2 regions of the Weizmannia sp. FSL K6-3076 genome follow, and region 2 is predicted to be linked to the other one. Evidence: a T-box and tRNA genes for the amino acid it is inferred to sense, from the RefSeq annotation. Region 2 holds a T-box; the other holds one or more tRNA genes.
The links. A T-box is a leader RNA that pairs with one kind of tRNA and senses whether it is charged. The one in region 2 lies ahead of tyrS (tyrosine--tRNA ligase), so its partner is inferred to be a tRNA-Tyr.
Positions count from the first base shown of each region.

Region 1: it has a tRNA-Tyr gene. The T-box ahead of tyrS (tyrosine--tRNA ligase) is inferred to sense a tRNA for this amino acid. The anticodon was not compared.

Region 1 is NZ_JBBOWU010000001.1:2,547,286-2,557,170, forward strand. It holds gene NSS95_RS12200 (zinc-dependent alcohol dehydrogenase family protein) at 1-125, opposite strand, end outside; tRNA gene NSS95_RS12205 (tRNA-Leu) at 513-594, opposite strand; gene NSS95_RS12210 (LLM class flavin-dependent oxidoreductase) at 712-1,731, opposite strand; gene NSS95_RS12215 (hypothetical protein) at 1,871-2,023, shown strand; gene NSS95_RS12220 (DUF421 domain-containing protein) at 2,106-2,570, shown strand; tRNA gene NSS95_RS12225 (tRNA-Leu) at 2,813-2,894, opposite strand; tRNA gene NSS95_RS12230 (tRNA-Cys) at 2,904-2,977, opposite strand; tRNA gene NSS95_RS12235 (tRNA-Gly) at 2,983-3,057, opposite strand; tRNA gene NSS95_RS12240 (tRNA-Gln) at 3,061-3,132, opposite strand; tRNA gene NSS95_RS12245 (tRNA-His) at 3,140-3,215, opposite strand; tRNA gene NSS95_RS12250 (tRNA-Trp) at 3,224-3,297, opposite strand; tRNA gene NSS95_RS12255 (tRNA-Tyr) at 3,306-3,387, opposite strand; tRNA gene NSS95_RS12260 (tRNA-Thr) at 3,396-3,471, opposite strand; tRNA gene NSS95_RS12265 (tRNA-Phe) at 3,476-3,551, opposite strand; tRNA gene NSS95_RS12270 (tRNA-Asp) at 3,572-3,647, opposite strand; tRNA gene NSS95_RS12275 (tRNA-Met) at 3,660-3,733, opposite strand; tRNA gene NSS95_RS12280 (tRNA-Val) at 3,743-3,818, opposite strand; tRNA gene NSS95_RS12285 (tRNA-Glu) at 3,830-3,904, opposite strand; tRNA gene NSS95_RS12290 (tRNA-Ser) at 3,918-4,007, opposite strand; tRNA gene NSS95_RS12295 (tRNA-Asn) at 4,012-4,086, opposite strand; rRNA gene rrf (5S ribosomal RNA) at 4,093-4,208, opposite strand; rRNA gene NSS95_RS12305 (23S ribosomal RNA) at 4,490-7,422, opposite strand; rRNA gene NSS95_RS12310 (16S ribosomal RNA) at 7,587-9,140, opposite strand; gene NSS95_RS12315 (nucleotidyltransferase-like protein) at 9,358-9,885, opposite strand, start outside.
Region 2 is NZ_JBBOWU010000001.1:2,720,749-2,730,633, forward strand. It holds gene NSS95_RS13050 (RNA-guided endonuclease InsQ/TnpB family protein) at 1-404, opposite strand, end outside; gene NSS95_RS13055 (hypothetical protein) at 492-632, shown strand; partial or broken gene NSS95_RS13060 (MFS transporter) at 731-1,552, opposite strand; gene NSS95_RS13065 (tRNA dihydrouridine synthase) at 2,039-3,034, opposite strand; gene NSS95_RS13070 (LysE/ArgO family amino acid transporter) at 3,226-3,687, opposite strand; gene NSS95_RS13075 (RNA-guided endonuclease InsQ/TnpB family protein) at 3,797-4,915, opposite strand; gene NSS95_RS13080 (hypothetical protein) at 5,003-5,143, shown strand; partial or broken gene NSS95_RS13085 (amino acid transporter) at 5,244-5,402, opposite strand; gene NSS95_RS13090 (winged helix-turn-helix domain-containing protein) at 5,521-5,943, shown strand; gene NSS95_RS13095 (aminotransferase-like domain-containing protein) at 5,971-6,963, shown strand; T-box leader at 7,152-7,361, shown strand; gene tyrS (tyrosine--tRNA ligase) at 7,491-8,699, shown strand; gene mutM (bifunctional DNA-formamidopyrimidine glycosylase/DNA-(apurinic or apyrimidinic site) lyase) at 8,743-9,546, opposite strand; gene NSS95_RS13110 (methyl-accepting chemotaxis protein) at 9,783-9,885, opposite strand, start outside.

The DNA of each region.
Region 1 (9,885 bases), 170 kb from region 2:
ATCTTGACAAGCACTTCTCCTTGTTGCGGTTCATCGAGTTCCAATGTTTCAATTTTAATCGGTTTGCTTGCTGCATATGGCATAGCAGCACCTGATTCCCGTAGTACAGCAGCTCTGATCTTCACTCTCACCCATCTCCTCTGAAATTCGTTATGTATCAGCGCACTTGAACGGTTTTCAAAGCCTACGAATATCACTTATATGCTTTGTTTTCGGCGAATTGGGATTGCTGAACAAATCTGGAACGCCCGGAACTAGCTGATATGCTTCATAGCCTTGATAAGTATAGTGATTTGTGTTTAGATTCGCTATTATTAAATTCTTTATTTTATTTTACGACTGAATAATGAAAAAAACAAATAAGCAGCCTTTAGTAAATGCAAACCGAAATTCATCCCTTTCCTTCTGCCCTTCACCGATTGAAGAGAGTGACTTCTGCCGGAAAATGAAAAAACGCTCCTTACTAGATTATAAGGAACGTTTTACCGAAAAACTGAAATGTGATCTTTTGATACCGGTGGTCGGGGTCGAACCGACACTCCCGAAGGAACACGATTTTGAGTCGTGCGCGTCTGCCAATTCCGCCACACCGGCATGATCCTATGAATCGCAAACAAAGCTGTTTGTTATGTCACTTTTATAATTATATCCAGATCGTAAAAAATGTCAATAACCATTTTGCGAAAAAGGGAAGCAAAACAGCTCCCCTATTCACGCATGATCTTCCTTCAGTTCACTTAGGATCTCATAAGACCGCAGCCGCTCTTCATGGTTGTAAATATGCGATACAAACATCAACTCATCGACCTGTGTATCATCCAAAAATTCTTCCATTTTCTCTTTGATTGTCTGTTTTGAACCGATAAAAGCATATTCAAGCTGACGCAATGCCGCTTCTTTTTCAAACGGAGTCCAAATCCCGTTCATGCTATCGACAGGCGGCTGCAGCGTCTGCGATTTTCCACGGATAACGCCGAGGAAAAACTGGTACAGGCTTGTTGCGATCCTTTCTGCTTCTGCATCTGTGTCAGCTGCTACGCCATTCACACACGCAATCACATATGGCTTTTGCAAATACTTGGACGGTTTGAAGTTCTCCCGATAAAGGTATAAAGCATCAAACAATTGCGCTGGTGCAAAATGGCTTGCAAACGAAAACGGCAGGCCGAGCCTGGCAGCAAGTGTGGCACTGTATGTACTTGACCCAAGAAGCCAAACCGGAACATCCACCCCTTCTGCCACGACGGCCCGTGCATACGTCCTGCGTTCTTTATCCGAGAGAAAATAGTTCATCAGTTCTTGGACATTATCCGGAAAATCCATTTCCCCGCCCCTTAAATTCCTTCTGAGCGCCGCAGCTGTCAATTGGTCTGTACCCGGCGCACGGCCAAGGCCGAGATCAATTCTGCCTGGATAGATGGAACCCAGTGTTCCAAACTGCTCAGCCACGACAAGCGGTGCATGATTTGGAAGCATCACACCGCCAGACCCGACACGGATGGTTTTCGTCCCTGCCGCTATATACCCGACTAAAACAGCCGTTGCAGAGCTGGCTACTCCCACCATATTATGGTGCTCCGCGAGCCAGTATCGTTTGTAGCCCCAATTTTCAACATGCTGTGCGAGGCTTAGGCTATTTTTAAACGAATCTGCCGGTGTCTTTCCAGATAAAACGGGGATCAAATCTAAAACCGAAAATGCAACGTCATTCAACTTTTTTTGACTACCCATTGTCCGCTTCCTTTCCTTCTACTCGTGAAGATAGATCTATTGTAAAATAACAGATTCCCAAAACAAAATGATTTGCCTAACCTGTCCGGTGTATCCCAATGATGAGAACGTTCGTTTACGACACTGATTTTAAGGGAAAATGCAATTAAAAAATCCTTATGAACGATCGGGGCGTGGATTTTCTTCCGATACAGGTTTTCTTTTTCCTATAGAAGCAGCAGAAAGAGCATTGGTATCCAAACTGCATGAAGTTGGCGAAGTGAAAAATAGAATGCTTGCTGAAGCAGTATAAACAGTTGGATTAAGCGTTGGAAAGCCCCGTAAAAGTGAGCATTCGAGAGAAAACTGAACGTCATTGAAGGAGGGGTTTAGCGATGCAAATTGGCATGGACTTATTAAAATTGATCATGGGCTTTCTTGCGCTCATTTTTTGTCTAAAATGTACTGGCGCCAAAAGCATTTCAAACCTTACGCCAATCGACTTCATCTGGAGCATTATGCTGTCTGAAATCGTCGGCAACGGCCTTTATGACCCAAGTGTAAAATGGTACTACATTCTTGCGATGCTTTCTGTTTGGGTCATCATTAAAATCATTTTTGACATCCTCATTTACCGCTATGATAAACTGGAAAAATTCCTTATCGGGGATAAAACGCTGATGATCGATAAGGGAAAAATTAACAAAGTCGTACTGAAAAAAAATAAAATTGATATGAACCAACTGACGGAGTTATTGAGAAAGCAAGGTGTATTTTCACTTGATGAAATTGACCAGGCTTATCTTGAAAAAGATGGGACGGTTACGGTGAAAAAAAGAAAAGACAACCCTAGTAAATAGTAGGCTGCCCAGCTCTTGTTCTCATTATAAATAGAAAATTTAAGATAGTATTTTCAAACATTTCTTATAAGATCAATTCCCTTTTTGTACAAGTTAAATTGCTGTAGATACCCACAAGTGTACGTTTTCAAGCAGCCACTTAAATTGGGCTCGGCTTCAATAATATAATTGCAATAAAAAAACGCTTCTCTTTATCTTGAGAAGCGTTCCGTTTGGCATCAGCTTTCAATGTGATGCTGTTATACCGGTGGTCGGGGTCGAACCGACACTCCCGAAGGAACACGATTTTGAGTCGTGCGCGTCTGCCAATTCCGCCACACCGGCACAATATGATGGAGGCGGCAACCGGAATCGAACCGGTGATAAAGGTTTTGCAGACCTCTGCCTTACCTCTTGGCTATGCCGCCATCAATGGAGCGGAAGACGGGATTCGAACCCGCGACCCCCACCTTGGCAAGGTGATGTTCTACCACTGAACTACTTCCGCATACTGGGCCAGCTGGATTCGAACCAGCGCATGACGGAGTCAAAGTCCGTTGCCTTACCGCTTGGCTATGGCCCAATAAATATGGGGCGGATGGTGGGAATCGAACCCACGAATGCCGGAGCCACAATCCGGTGCGTTAACCACTTCGCCACAACCGCCATCATAATGGCAGGGGCAGTAGGAATCGAACCCACACTGGAGGTTTTGGAGACCTCTGTTCTACCTTTAAACTATGCCCCTTTAAAAAATGGAGGGGGACGGATTCGAACCGCCGAACCCTGAGGGAGCGGATTTACAGTCCGCCGCGTTTAGCCACTTCGCTACCCCTCCATATTGCGTGGTGCCGGCCAGAGGACTTGAACCCCCAACCTACTGATTACAAGTCAGTTGCTCTACCAATTGAGCTAGACCGGCCAAATGGTGGCTCGGGACGGAATCGAACCGCCGACACAAGGATTTTCAGTCCTTTGCTCTACCGACTGAGCTACCGAGCCACAATTATGTAAAATGTAGATGGCGGTCCCGACGGGAATCGAACCCGCGATCTCCTGCGTGACAGGCAGGCGTGATAACCGCTACACTACGGGACCTTTATATGTAAATTGCGGGGGCAGGATTTGAACCTGCGACCTTCGGGTTATGAGCCCGACGAGCTACCAGACTGCTCCACCCCGCGATGATAAAATGGTGGAGGATGACGGGATCGAACCGCCGACCCTCTGCTTGTAAGGCAGACGCTCTCCCAGCTGAGCTAATCCTCCAAATATGTAAATGGTGACCCGTACGGGATTCGAACCCGTGTTACCGCCGTGAAAGGGCGGTGTCTTAACCGCTTGACCAACGGGCCATATGGATCATGACGGAGAGCAAGGGATTCGAACCCTTGAGACAGCTTTTAGCCGCCTACACGATTTCCAATCGTGCTCCTTCGGCCTCTCGGACAGCTCTCCATAATGGCTCCGCAGGTAGGATTCGAACCTACGACCGATCGGTTAACAGCCGATTGCTCTACCACTGAGCTACTGCGGAATACAAGCCCGGCAACGTCCTACTCTCGCAGGGGGAAACCCCCAACTACCATCGGCGCTGGAAAGCTTAACTTCCGTGTTCGGGATGGGAACGGGTGTGACCTTTCCGCCATCGCCACCGGACCTCAATGACAAAAATCATTATAACAAAGTTTTCGTTTCTTATCAACAGGAATTATGTGATTCCCTGAAAACCGGATGGGAGAAAAAACTGTAAACGGAGAATGCATTTCTGCTACTAACTTTGAGAATTGTCTAGCTCCAGCGCCTATCGGCTAGCGTATTTCTACGCTTTCTCCCTACGATAAGTCAACATCGGCTCGATACCTCGCCGTGTTTCCTTTATCTCAGTCGAAAGCTCCGAAATCCGTACGCCGATGAGCGAGCGCCCTTCACTTTTCTATTTGGTTAAGTCCTCGATCGATTAGTATCCGTCAGCTCCACGCGTCGCCGCGCTTCCACCCCGGACCTATCAACCTGATCATCTTTCAGGGATCTTACCAGTATAAACTGTGGGAAATCTCATCTTGAGGGGGGCTTCATGCTTAGATGCTTTCAGCACTTATCCCTTCCGCACATAGCTACCCAGCGATGCCTTTGGCAAGACAACTGGTACACCAGCGGTGCGTCCATCCCGGTCCTCTCGTACTAAGGACAGCTCCTCTCAAATTTCCTGCGCCCGCGACGGATAGGGACCGAACTGTCTCACGACGTTCTGAACCCAGCTCGCGTACCGCTTTAATGGGCGAACAGCCCAACCCTTGGGACCGACTACAGCCCCAGGATGCGATGAGCCGACATCGAGGTGCCAAACCTCCCCGTCGATGTGGACTCTTGGGGGAGATCAGCCTGTTATCCCCAGGGTAGCTTTTATCCGTTGAGCGATGGCCCTTCCATGCGGAACCACCGGATCACTAAGCCCGACTTTCGTCCCTGCCCGACTTGTAAGTCTCGCAGTCAAGCTCCCTTATGCCTTTACACTCTGCGAATGATTTCCAACCATTCTGAGGGAACCTTTGGGCGCCTCCGTTACCTTTTAGGAGGCGACCGCCCCAGTCAAACTGCCTGCCTGACACTGTCTCCCACCCCGGTAAGGGGTGCGGGTTAGAATTTCAATACAGCCAGGGTAGTATCCCACCGATGCCTCCGCCGAAGCTGGCGCTCCGGTTTCCAAGGCTCCTACCTATCCTGTACAAGCTGTACCAAAATTCAATATCAGGCTGCAGTAAAGCTCCATGGGGTCTTTCCGTCCTGTCGCGGGTAACCTGCATCTTCACAGGTACTATAATTTCACCGAGTCTCTCGTTGAGACAGTGCCCAGATCGTTACACCTTTCGTGCGGGTCAGAACTTACCTGACAAGGAATTTCGCTACCTTAGGACCGTTATAGTTACGGCCGCCGTTTACTGGGGCTTCAGTTCAGAGCTTCGCCTTACGGCTAACCCCTCTCCTTAACCTTCCAGCACCGGGCAGGTGTCAGCCCCTATACTTCGCCTTGCGGCTTCGCAGAGACCTGTGTTTTTGCTAAACAGTCGCCTGGGCCTATTCACTGCGGCTTCCCGGGGCATACACCCCAAAAAGCACCCCTTCTCCCGAAGTTACGGGGTCATTTTGCCGAGTTCCTTAACGAGAGTTCTCTCGCTCACCTTAGGATTCTCTCCTCGCCTACCTGTGTCGGTTTGCGGTACGGGCGCCTTTCACCTCACTAGAGGCTTTTCTTGGCAGTGTGGAATCAGGAACTTCGGTACTAAAATTTCCCTCGCCATCACAGCTCCGCCTTGGCGCGAAGGATTTGCCTCCGCACCGGCCTAACTGCTTGGACGCGATCAACCAGTGTCGCGCTTGCCCTATCCTCCTGCGTCCCCCCATCGTTCAAACGGTGAAGAGGCGGTACAGGAATATCAACCTGTTGTCCATCGCCTACGCCTTTCGGCCTCGGCTTAGGCCCCGACTAACCCTGAGCGGACGAGCCTTCCTCAGGAAACCTTAGGCATTCGGTGGAAGGGATTCTCACCCTTCTTTCGCTACTCATACCGGCATTCTCACTTCTAAGCGCTCCACCGGTCCTTCCGGTCCGGCTTCAACGCCCTTAGAACGCTCTCCTACCACGGACACCATACGGTGTCCATCCGCAGCTTCGGTGATACGTTTAGCCCCGGTACATTTTCGGCGCAGCGTCACTCGACCAGTGAGCTATTACGCACTCTTTGAATGATGGCTGCTTCTAAGCCAACATCCTGGTTGTCTAAGCAACGCCACATCCTTTTCCACTTAACGTATACTTTGGGACCTTAGCTGGCGGTCTGGGCTGTTTCCCTTTCGACCATGGATCTTATCACTCACAGTCTGACTCCCAAGCATAAGTTTTTGGCATTCGGAGTTTGTCTGAATTCGGTAACCCGATGAGGGCCCCTCGTCCAAACAGTGCTCTACCTCCAAAACTCTTCGCTTGAGGCTAGCCCTAAAGCTATTTCGGAGAGAACCAGCTATCTCCAAGTTCGATTGGAATTTCTCCGCTACCCACACCTCATCCCCGCACTTTTCAACGTGCGTGGGTTCGGGCCTCCAGCAAGTGTTACCTTGCCTTCACCCTGGACATGGGTAGATCACCTGGTTTCGGGTCTGCGGCCTCATACTCTTTCGCCCTGTTCAGACTCGCTTTCGCTGCGGCTCCGCTTCTTCAGCTTAACCTTGCATGAGACCGTAACTCGCCGGTTCATTCTACAAAAGGCACGCCATCACCCGTTAACGGGCTCTGACTACTTGTAGGCACACGGTTTCAGGATCTCTTTCACTCCCCTCCCGGGGTGCTTTTCACCTTTCCCTCACGGTACTGGTTCACTATCGGTCACTAGGGAGTATTTAGCCTTGGGAGATGGTCCTCCCGGATTCCGGCGGGATTCCTCGTGTCCCGCCGTACTCAGGATCCACTCGGGAGAGAACGAAGTGTCAGTTACAGGGCTTTTACCTTCTCCGGCAGGCCTTTCCAGGCCGCTTCACTTAACCTGTTCTTTTGTAACTCCCATATGAGTGTCCTACAACCCCGGAAGGCAAGCCTTCCGGTTTGGGCTGTTTCCTGTTCGCTCGCCGCTACTTGGGAAATCGCAATTGCTTTCTCTTCCTCCGGGTACTGAGATGTTTCAGTTCCCCGGGTGTGCCCTTCCTGCCCTATGGATTCAGGCAGGAATCCTGTCCAATTAAAGACAGGGGGTTTCCCCATTCGGAAATCTCCGGATCAACGCTTACGTACAGCTCCCCGGAGCATATCGGTGTTTGTACCGTCCTTCATCGGCTCCTAGTGCCAAGGCATCCACCGTGCGCCCTTTCTAACTTAACCATAAAAGGTTTAAATCCAAAAATAAGCGATTCTCGGTTTACTTGGTTTGTTTCTCCTATCCGGTTTTCAAAGAACACATACTGAAGGATTGAACCTTCAAAACTGAACAAAACGGAAACGTCAAACTTGATTTTGGAAAACGAAGTTTTCCTTTTATTCCTTAGAAAGGAGGTGATCCAGCCGCACCTTCCGATACGGCTACCTTGTTACGACTTCACCCCAATCATCTGTCCCACCTTCGGCGGCTGGCTCCGTAAAGGTTACCTCACCGACTTCGGGTGTTACAAACTCTCGTGGTGTGACGGGCGGTGTGTACAAGGCCCGGGAACGTATTCACCGCGGCATGCTGATCCGCGATTACTAGCGATTCCGGCTTCATGCAGGCGGGTTGCAGCCTGCAATCCGAACTGGGAATGGTTTTCTGGGATTGGCTTAACCTCGCGGTCTCGCAGCCCTTTGTACCATCCATTGTAGCACGTGTGTAGCCCAGGTCATAAGGGGCATGATGATTTGACGTCATCCCCACCTTCCTCCGGTTTGTCACCGGCAGTCACCTTAGAGTGCCCAACTGAATGCTGGCAACTAAGGTCAAGGGTTGCGCTCGTTGCGGGACTTAACCCAACATCTCACGACACGAGCTGACGACAACCATGCACCACCTGTCACTCTGTCCCCCGAAGGGGAAGGCCCTGTCTCCAGGGAGGTCAGAGGATGTCAAGACCTGGTAAGGTTCTTCGCGTTGCTTCGAATTAAACCACATGCTCCACCGCTTGTGCGGGCCCCCGTCAATTCCTTTGAGTTTCAGCCTTGCGGCCGTACTCCCCAGGCGGAGTGCTTAATGCGTTAGCTGCAGCACTAAAGGGCGGAAACCCTCTAACACTTAGCACTCATCGTTTACGGCGTGGACTACCAGGGTATCTAATCCTGTTTGCTCCCCACGCTTTCGCGCCTCAGCGTCAGTTACAGACCAGAGAGCCGCCTTCGCCACTGGTGTTCCTCCACATCTCTACGCATTTCACCGCTACACGTGGAATTCCACTCTCCTCTTCTGCACTCAAGCCTCCCAGTTTCCAATGACCGCTTGCGGTTGAGCCGCAAGATTTCACATCAGACTTAAGAAGCCGCCTGCGCGCGCTTTACGCCCAATAATTCCGGACAACGCTTGCCACCTACGTATTACCGCGGCTGCTGGCACGTAGTTAGCCGTGGCTTTCTGGCCGGGTACCGTCAAGGCGCCGCCCTGTTCGAACGGCACTTGTTCTTCCCCGGCAACAGAGTTTTACGACCCGAAGGCCTTCTTCACTCACGCGGCGTTGCTCCGTCAGACTTTCGTCCATTGCGGAAGATTCCCTACTGCTGCCTCCCGTAGGAGTTTGGGCCGTGTCTCAGTCCCAATGTGGCCGATCACCCTCTCAGGTCGGCTACGCATCGTTGCCTTGGTGAGCCGTTACCCCACCAACTAGCTAATGCGCCGCGGGCCCATCTGTAAGTGACAGCCGAAGCCGTCTTTCCTTTTTCCTCCATGCGGAGGAAAAAACTATCCGGTATTAGCCCCGGTTTCCCGGCGTTATCCCGATCTTACAGGCAGGTTGCCCACGTGTTACTCACCCGTCCGCCGCTAACCTTTTAAAAGCAAGCTTTTAAAAGGTCCGCACGACTTGCATGTATTAGGCACGCCGCCAGCGTTCGTCCTGAGCCAGGATCAAACTCTCAGTAAAGATGTTTGATAAAAGCTCAAAAAGAATTTGACGTTTCGTTTTGTCCAGTTTTCAAGGAACAATCCGTTTTGACAGTGACTAAATTATTATACCATCATAACGAAGTCTTTGTCAATAACTTTTTTCGTCTTTCGTCGTTGCTCTTTCATGTTCATCAGCGACGTATATAACTATACCAAGTTATTTATTATGCGTCAATACTAAATTTGATATTTTTTTATTGTTTTTTTGGAATCCGGTACCGTCTATGGAAGATTTCAGGCCCCTTTGTCGGCACTGTAATTTCCTCGATCATATTTTTTTCAATTAAAAATTCAAGCAGAACAGGCAAGTCAATACTGTACGATTGAAGGCCTGGATGGAAAAGCAGTTCGTCAATTGTCCATTCTTCCCGTTCTTCCATCAGTTCCAGTAAATGCTGCGCGCCAAACGATGTCTTCGAATAAATGTGGAATTCACTCGCAAGAAAGAGCAGTTCAAGGCGCTTTTCCAGCGACTCTTCACTTGTTACCAGTTCTTCGTACAACTTGAAGATTTGCAGATCAATTTGCTTTACCTGGTTCCAGACGGTTATTTCCGGGTGAAAGCCGTTTTCGATCACCGCGAGTCTGGCGAGATGGTGCAAGGCGTGAATGATGTGATTATAGGCATCGAGGTACTGGCGCTGTTTGAAGAAGTCTTTCCCGTTTAAATACCGACGGATCAATTTGGCAAATTCCGTGCCGATTTTGACCTTTCGTTCATG
Region 2 (9,885 bases):
TTGATTTTTGGCAGTTTGATATGACCATTTTCTAGCTTAATATTTCCGTTGACCATATTAGTTGTATAGGATTGTTTTGCTTTACGATTTTTGAACTTTGGAAAATCCGCGTTTCCTTCAAAGAAATTCTTATAAGCAGTCTGTAAGTTCATTTGTGCATTTGCCAAAGCTAAAGAATCCACTTCTTTTAGGAATGGAAATTCACTTTTATATTTTGCAGGAGTCGGAAACTTTTGCTTTTTAAGCAATTCTTTATCATCCTTGAACTTTTCATACGTTTCTTTGCGTTCAGCTAACATCTTATTGTAGACAAAGCGAACACAACCAAATGTCTTAGCTAATAATGCGGATTGTTCTTTGTTTGGTAACAAACGAAACTTGAAAGCTTTGTTTTGCTTGGCCATATCAATTCACCTCACTTTGTGCGGAAAAATTTCGTATATATTGATTATATCGTAAAAAATCCGTACAATCAATATGAGGTGATAATCATGAGAGAAGAGAAAGAACGTGTAGAAATTCGTATGCCTAAGACGATATTAGAAAAATTGAAGCAATATCAAAAAGAAAATGGGATTCCAACTAGAACAGCCGCAATCTTAGAATTGTTGAGAAAAGGATTGGAAAAATAACTTTGGCTAAAGCCAACCGAAATTCATCTCCCACCTACTCATTGGTGCTATTCGCACCTTCACATTCCTTGAGGATGGGAGACTTCTTTCGGAAAGCCGTTAAAAAATAAAACGAGAACGATCCCTTTTAGCAACTGCGGCCAATGGAAAAGGAAAACTTTCCTGAACAACCCTTTCTCATTTTCTTTGTGTTTCCCTTCCTTCATCGCTTCAAAAACCGGCGTCTCCTCCAAATGATTCCTCAAGTAAAGGCCAATCAAGCCTATTGGAGCAGCAATAAAGAAAGGAAGGCGCCATCCCCAGTCCAGCATTTTATCTTCGCCGAGCCAAAAACTGAGAATCGTGACAACGCCGGATCCCAAAATATATCCGGACAATGTGCCCACTTCCAGCCCGCTCGATAAAAAGCCTCTTTTTTTATCCGGGGAAGATTCCGCGATGTACGTCATAGCGCCTGAATATTCACCGCCTGTGGAAAAGCCCTGGACCAGCCTGGCGACAAGCAGCAGAAACGGGGCCAGATTTCCAATCTTTGCATAACCCGGGATCAAACCCATGCTTAAAGTCGCCAGTTACATTAACACTAAAGTAATGGCCAATATCCGTTTCCGCCCGAACTTATCGCCCAGCATGCCAAAAAACATCCCGCCAATCGGACGGACGAGAAACGCTACAGCAAAAGTAGCAAACGAATAGACCAGTTGCAATGAGCCGGTTACCCCCGAGAAAAATACCTTTCCGATGATGACGGCCAAATAGGAATATATCCCGAAATCAAACCACTCCATCGCATTTCCGAGGGCCGTTGCGACCACTGCTTTTTTTGTCAAATCTGTATCCACAATGGTAATATCATCTTTTCTCAATCTTCTCACGGGTCTCTTTCTGGATCCATACCATTTTTTTGTGTTTTCTGCCAAGCTCTTCACCTGAATTCTTTTTTAAAAATCAGTTCTTACGGTTATTTTAAGCCGGCCTCTCTATTGCTATTCAAAATACCTGCACGCCTCCTTAATATGGCAAAGCCAGGCATTATGACCGCAAAAACAGCGGAGAATGGGGGTACCTTACTGCTTGCGCCCCATACTTGAAAATGCCGATTTCCCCTGCCGTAAAAAGCCGGGCGGATTGGACGGAATTTTTACTGCAAAACCTGGAACTTTCACGGGATTTTCGGGTCTGTGCGCCGCCAAAACGGCTGAAAACCCGGAACGATGGGTTTCTTTTCTGCGGGAGCCGTTTCAACGGCTGAATCATATGCCGGTGCGGGTGCCGCGGCAGATGGAAAGAGCCGGGTGTATTGGCCTCCGGGGCTTTCCTGCCGTTTGGCACAGCCGCGCATCTATTGCGATGAAAAGGATATAAAAACCGGGCTGTTTTTGTATCGGGGGTATTCAGGGGGAATGCTATACCGTTTCCCCCTCCATCTGTTTTGTTTCAAAGTGATCAAGCAAGGTGCGCACTTCATCTGTTGAATCTGTGCTCATTAGTTGGTTTCGCAACTCGCTCGCTCCCCGGAAGCCTTTGACATAGATCTTAAAAAAGCGGCGAAGCGGTGGAAACGGGCGCGGCTCCAGTTCTGTTGAATATTTGTCAAAGAGATCCAGATGCAGTCTTAAAAGATCAAGCAATTCCTTGCTGTTGTGCTCTTTCGGCTCTTTTTCAAAGGCAAACGGATTTTTAAAAATGCCGCGCCCGATCATAATCCCATCGACACCGTACTGGCGGGCTAATCTAAGGCCGGTTTGACGGTCAGGGATATCCCCATTAATGGTCAAAAGGGTATCCGGTGCCACCTCATCACGCAGTTTTTTGATCTCCGGAATGAGTTCCCAATGGGCGTCCACTTTGCTCATTTCCTTTCTTGTACGCAAATGGATGGAAAGGTTCACGATGTCCTGTTTCAATATGTGCGTAAGCCAGTCCAGCCATTCATCCACATACGTGTAACCAAGCCTCGTCTTTACACTCACAGGCAGTCCGCCTGCTTTTGCGGCTTGTATGAGTTCAGCAGCAACATCCGGACGGCGGATCAGGCCGCTTCCCTTCCCCTTTGTTGCTACATTCGGCACAGGGCAGCCCATATTGATATCCACACCGCTGAACCCGAGTTTTTCCATGCCCATGCTCATTTGCCGGAAATATTCGGGCTTGTCCCCCCATATATGGGCCACAATCGGCTGCTCATCCGCCGTAAACGCCAAGCGGCCGCGCACACTTTGGTTCCCCTCGGGATGGCAATAACTTTCCGTGTTCGTAAACTCTGTAAAAAACACATCCGGCCTGCCCGCTTTACTTACAACATGGCGAAAAACAACGTCCGTCACATCTTCCATGGGTGCCAGTATAAAAAATGGCCGTGGTAAATCGCGCCAAAAATTTTCTTTCATAATAAAAATCATAACCTCCCCTGTCTGGTACCGGGCCAAACGTCCAACACAAAAAAATTTTAACCTCTTTTACACTTATAACATGGTTCGGTCCTTTTTATCAAACGGGATATTATTTTTGAATGTTGTCAAATCAAAGCGGGCGATCGTGAAAGCCACACCTGGGGATGGAAAAAACCATGCCGTTTTACAGCAACGCCGCCTTAAACCAATGATTGAACAATATAAACCGCCATCCCCCACATGATGACTGCAGAAACTTTGTTTATGAAGCGTAAAAATCTCCCTGACTGGCCTAATCTCCCAATCCCTCTTCCCGCAATCGCCAATCCTGTGAACCAGATCCACGAAACAAGCATACAGGCAATGGAGAAAGCCGCTTTTTCCACCCCTACATAGTTTAAAGAACTTGTTCCAATTACCCCGATGGTATCCAATATCGCATGAGGATTCAATAAGGAAACCGATGCGGCAAAAAGGATTTGTTTTTTCGCATTGAATAAGCCGTCTCCATTTTGAACTGCCGGTTTGCTCCTCCATGTCGCAATGCCCATATAAACTAGAAAGCAAATCCCCGCGGACATAAATACTGCTTTTAGCCAAACAAATTCCAATACAACAACAGAAACACCAAAAACAGCCAAAGCAAGTGAACTACCCTCCACTTATCAACCTTACGGTTTGATTGAAGTGGGGGCTTCTCGACTTATCGTTGCTTTTACTAGCCAACGAAAACTGACCGAGCTAACCCTCTTGTTCCAAGAGTTTTGTTACTTATGATAACGCTAATAAGCGTAATCCCTCATTTTTGATATTGATTGCTGAATTGTGATCGCGATCTAATACAAAGCCGCAAGAACATTTATATACACGTTCAGATAATGGCATTTCTTTTTCCTTGCCGCAACATGAACACTTCTTAGTGGAGGGAAACCACTTATCAATTTTCACAAGTTGTTTCCCCTGTTCTTTTAGCTTATACGCTAAGAAAGTAGTGAACATCCCCCAGCCGTTATCATGAACGCTTTTCCCAAAGTGAAGGGCTTGAGACATCCCTTTCATGTTCAAGTCCTCAATCACGACAGCATCAAAGTTAGAAGCTAATTCTTTTGACTTATGATGAAGAAAATTCATGCGTTGGTTCGCCACTTTCTCATGTAATTTAGCCACTACTAGTCGTTGCTTGTTCCAACGTGCAGAACCTTTCTTTCTTCGAGAAAGAATTCGTTGTGCTTTTGCTAATTTATCTAAGGCTTGCCGATAGTAACGTGGGTAATTGGCTTTCTTACCCTGTTCACTCTCGACATATAGACCATCCATAGCAAAATCCAAACCAACAACTTTTTGTATTTTAACTGGACGAATATCTTTCTCATATTCTGTCAAAATTGAAATGTAGTATTTGCCTGTCTTTGTTTTAGAAATAGTGCAAGATTTGATTTTATAATCAGCAGGTATCTCTCTATGCTGTTTCATTTTTATTGGCTTTTTGATTTTTGGCAGTTTGATATGACCATTTTCTAGCTTAATATTTCCGTTGACCATATTAGTTGTATAGGATTGTTTTGCTTTACGATTTTTGAACTTTGGAAAATCCGCGTTTCCTTCAAAGAAATTCTTATAAGCAGTCTGTAAGTTCATTTGTGCATTTGCCAAAGCTAAAGAATCCACTTCTTTTAGGAATGGAAATTCACTTTTATATTTTGCAGGGGTCGGAAACTTTTGCTTTTTAAGCAATTCTTTATCATCCTTGAACTTTTCATACGTTTCTTTGCGTTCAGCTAACATCTTATTGTAGACAAAGCGAACACAACCAAATGTCTTAGCTAATAATGCGGATTGTTCTTTGTTTGGTAACAAACGAAACTTGAAAGCTTTGTTTTGCTTGGCCATATCAATTCACCTCACTTTGTGCGGAAAAATTTCGTATATATTGATTATATCGTAAAAAATCCGTACAATCAATATGAGGTGATAATCATGAGAGAAGAGAAAGAACGTGTAGAAATTCGTATGCCTAAGACGATATTAGAAAAATTGGAGCAATATCAAAAAGAAAATGGGATTCCAACTAGAACAGGCGCAATCTTAGAATTGTTGAGAAAAGGATTGGAAAAATAACTTTGGCTAAAGCCAACCGAAATTCATCTCCCACCTACTCATTGGTGCGATTCGCACCTTCACATTCCTTGAGGATGGGAGACTTCTTTCGGAAAGCCGTTAAAACCATATCGCAAACAGAGGCGGTAATAATGGCAGGCAATGCTTTCAAAAAGGAAGGCTGGACGGCCCCTTGGTTAAAGACAAATACATTTTGCCCTCCGAGCGGCAAGATAAGCCCCAAAGCTAAAATAAACCCGTGAACAAACGCTGCTGACACGATGATCTCTCCCTGTTTTTTCTTATTATCTTACCGGGAAGAAGCCATTTGGTCTCCATCCAATTGGTTGGAAAATGAGCCAACCAAATAGTATGATAAGAAAAAGGAGCACGATAACATGGCGGACAATTGGACATTGAATAAGCATTCCGATATCCCCTTGTACCAGCAAATATACGAGTATATCAAAGCAAAAATTTTAAACGGAGAATGGCCAGTAGGAACAAGGCTGCCGACACAACGTGAGCTGGCAAGGAAATTTGAAGTTAACCGGAGCACGGTTGTCTATGCGCTCGGGGAATTAGCTGCTGAAGGGCTGATTGAATCAAAAGTTGGCAAAGGGACTGCCGTTGCCAACAATACCTGGAGTTTACTGGCTTCTGCCCAGCCTCCTGACTGGCACCATTACGTTAAAGCAGGGACATATGAACCGAATAAACCTTTTATACAGGAAATCAATAAGGCAGAAGCCAATCCGCAAATGATACGGCTTGGAACGGGAGAACTGTCCCCTGAATTATTGCCTGCCGAACATATTTGAAATATCTTTCAGAACTGCCACCGGAAAATTACACTCGGATATCCGGAACCAAAAGGCAGCTTTGATCTCAGAGAAATGATCAGCATTTATTTAAAGGCGAAAGGCATTATCGCCTCTCCCTCTTCCATTATGGTTGTCTCCGGCGGAATCCAGGCATTGCAGTTCATTTCTTTGGGCCTGTTGCAACGGGGTTCGGCGATTTTTCATGAGATTCCTTCATATCTTCAATCGCTGCATGTTTTTCAGTCTGCCGGCATGAATCTATTTGGCATCCGGATGGACCATGACGGGATTGTAACAGAAGGCATTGGGAAACTAAAACGGCAACATAACGGGGCACTGCTTTATACAATTCCGAATTTCCATAACCCAACTGGCATTTTAATGAAAGAAACAAGGCGGAAAGCATTGCTTGCAGCATGTATAAATGAAAGGCTGCCTGTCATTGAAGATGATGTGTACGGTGATTTGTGGTTTGATGAAAAGCCGCCTGCACCCTTAAAAGCAAAAGATGACCAGGGATTGGTCCTATATATCGGAAGCATGTCCAAAACATTGGGCCCCGGGCTTCGGATTGGCTGGATTGCCGGGCCTGAACCTGTCATCAACCGGCTGGCAGATATTAAAATGCAAACCGATTACGGGTCCAGTGCCTTATCGCAGTATGCCGCCGCAGAATGTTTGTCCAGCGGTTTTTACAGCCAATACATTGAAGACATCAGGACAGCCTTAAAAAACCGCCGGGATTTTACAATCGGGCTCTTAAACCGATATTTTAAAGGCATTGCAACCTGGGATACACCTGCAGGCGGTTTTTATATCTGGCTCAAACTTAAAAAAACATTATCCATGCAAAAATTATTTAAACTCGCCCTTCGTGAAAAAATCTTATTGAACCCCGGAAACATATATGACAGGAATGGCCATTCCCATCTTCGCCTGTCTTATTCCTATGCTTCCTTTCCCCAATTGGAAAAAGGCTTGGCAAGACTGGCAGATATCATACAATGCATGGATTGAAGAAATGAAAACAATATGGCTTTGGCAACTGAAGCAAAGGTGCCATTAAGGCACAGCAATTTATACACGACGTACCGGAGGATTGTGAAACAAAACCAGATTTTAAAAGGCCTGTGAAGGAGCCATTTATCATAGTATTGATTTCAAAATCCTTTTTTGTTAAAATAAATGTCAACATTTTAAATAAGCAAACAGTCATGAAAGGATTCAGTAGTTTGTTATCTCCCTGTGCCAGAGAGCCGGCGGTTGGTGCAAGCCGGTACAAAGATAAGAACGAAATACATCCTGGAACTTTCTTTGTGAAATCAGATTAGCAAAGAACGGTTTAACCGTTATGTAAACGAAGCGGAAGATTCATTCTTCAATAAGGGTGGTACCACGTGATCCACGTCCCTTTTTTCAGGGGGGCGTGGATTTTTTTGTATAGACGGAGAATAAAAATCAGCAGACGCAATTTTTCAGGACAGAAGGAGGAGAAGAAATTGGATCATTTTATAGAGCAGCTGACAGACGCACAGCGGGCAGAGATGGAAAGGCAGTTTGCCATCTTTCAGAATGGCACAAATGAAATCATACCTGAAGACGAATTCAAGAATAAAATTGCCAAATCCATTACGAATAACATTCCTATGAAAATCAAGCTCGGGTTGGACCCGTCCGCGCCTGATATCCATTTGGGCCACACAGTGGTATTGAATAAACTTAAACAGTTTCAGGAAAACGGGCATGTAATTCAGCTTATTATCGGGGATTACACCGGAAAAATTGGAGATCCAACCGGCAAATCGGCAGCCAGAAAACAGTTGACGGATGAAGAAGTGAAACGGAACGCGAAAACATACTTTGAGCAGTTCAGCAAAGTGCTGGATATGGACAAAGTTGAGCTGCATTATAACTCGGAATGGCTGGCCCGGCTAGACTTTGCCGGCGTCATTCAAATGGCAGCAAAAACAACTGTCGCGCGGCTTCTCGAAAGGAACGACTTTGCAGAAAGATATGCAACAAACAAACCGATCTCTCTGCATGAATTTTTCTATCCGTTAATGCAGGGTTATGATTCCGTTGCATTGGAATGCGATGTAGAACTTGGCGGGAATGACCAGCACTTCAACCTGCTGATGGGCAGGCATCTTCAGGAGCAATACGGTAAAGAAAAGCAGGTTGTCCTGACCGTTCCGCTTATTGAAGGCCTGGACGGCGTGGAAAAAATGTCAAAATCGAAAAACAACTATATTGGAATTGATGAAGATCCAAATCAAATGTACGGAAAAGCGATGTCGATTCCCGATCATTTGATGACCAAGTATTTTCACCTTGTCACAGATTTAGCACTGGAAGAAAAAATGAAAATTGCACACGACGTTGAAGCGGGGCTGCTGCATCCCCGCGATGCCAAAATGCTGCTGGCCAGGACGATTGTCCGCATGTACCATGGAGAAGCTGCGGCAGTCCAGGCAGAAGAAAACTTCAAAAATGTTTTTCAAAAAGGAGCATTGCCTGCCCATATCCCGGCTATGCGGTGGGACGGAGATAAAACAATCAACATCATTGATTTACTCGTGCAATTGAAGCTGCAGCCATCAAAAAGTGAGGCCAGAAAAATGATTCAAAACGGCGGCATCCGGATAAATGGAGAAAAAGTCAACGATATCCACGATGCTGTTCATGTCACAGACGGCCTCATCATACAGGTAGGAAAGCGAAAATTTGTAAAATTGCAGGCCGGGGAAGTCTGACAGGCAGCCGGGAAAATGCAGTGCCGGCAGGGGCAATACGTTTTCAATACTGGCAATACGGACAAAAATAGGTCTTATGTGAAGAAATTTCTTTTTTCCTAATAGGGGTGCTGCATCGCGGGCATGGTTCATCTTCCCTGCCGTGAACGTACATTTGATAGCATCCCGTTTTGCCATCTCCCTTATGCAGCGGATGTTCCATATAACCTCCCTGCTCAATCCCTTTTTGAAGAATAAACCGGATCGACTCATACAGACGGGCAAATTGCTGATTGTCAAGATGGCCCGTTTTTTGATCCGGCCGCAACTGCGCATGCCATAATATTTCATCGGAATACCGGTTTCCAATCCCGGCCAGCACTTCTTGATTGGTTAGTACCGTTTTAAGAATGCCCCTTCTTTGTTGCATCCGTTGTTGAAAAACAGCTAATGTAAAATGGGGATCAAGCGGTTCGGGGCCGATTTTTTCCAATTCCGCCCGAACCGCTTCCGGTGTTAATAGATGCAGGTATCCTAAGCGCAACCCAATAAAAAACAAGCGCCGGTCTCCAAAAGAAAGTTGGACTTGTATTGTCCGGTCCGGTTTGTCTTCCTCTTTGCCAAAAAACATCCATCCGCCCAGCATCAGATGCAGAAGCAGGCACGAACCATTTTCGAGCTGGAAAATTAAATACTTTGCGCGTCTTGAAATCGATTTGACCTTCTGATTGGCAACGGCCTTCGTAAACTTGCCGGCAGGTATATTGATCGATTTTTCCCGCTGAATCATGGCATTTGTAATGGCCCAGCCGCCAATCAATGACGCCAGCCCTTTTTTATAGGTCTCCATTTCCGGCAATTCAGGCATTACGTTTCCTCCCCATTCATGCGAACTGTATGAAACAGTTTTCCCCGAATGGCGGGGATTCATGAATCATGCCTGGCTGTCCTGCCGTTGGCAATGTGCGGTGATTCAGAAAGTACAATTTGCAGGATTATAAAAATAGGGCGGTGTTGAATGATAAACAGCATGGGGACAAACCGGCATTTTCTTGCTTATCCCCGTGCTGCAGCATAGCTTCTATCATAAGCTGAACTTGCTATTTATAAACTGAATTTCTGGAGAGACTCATTTATTTTATGGGCCAATTGGTGCTGGTGGTCTACCATTTCTGCCGTTTCTTTCATTGCCAGTGATACTTCGGAA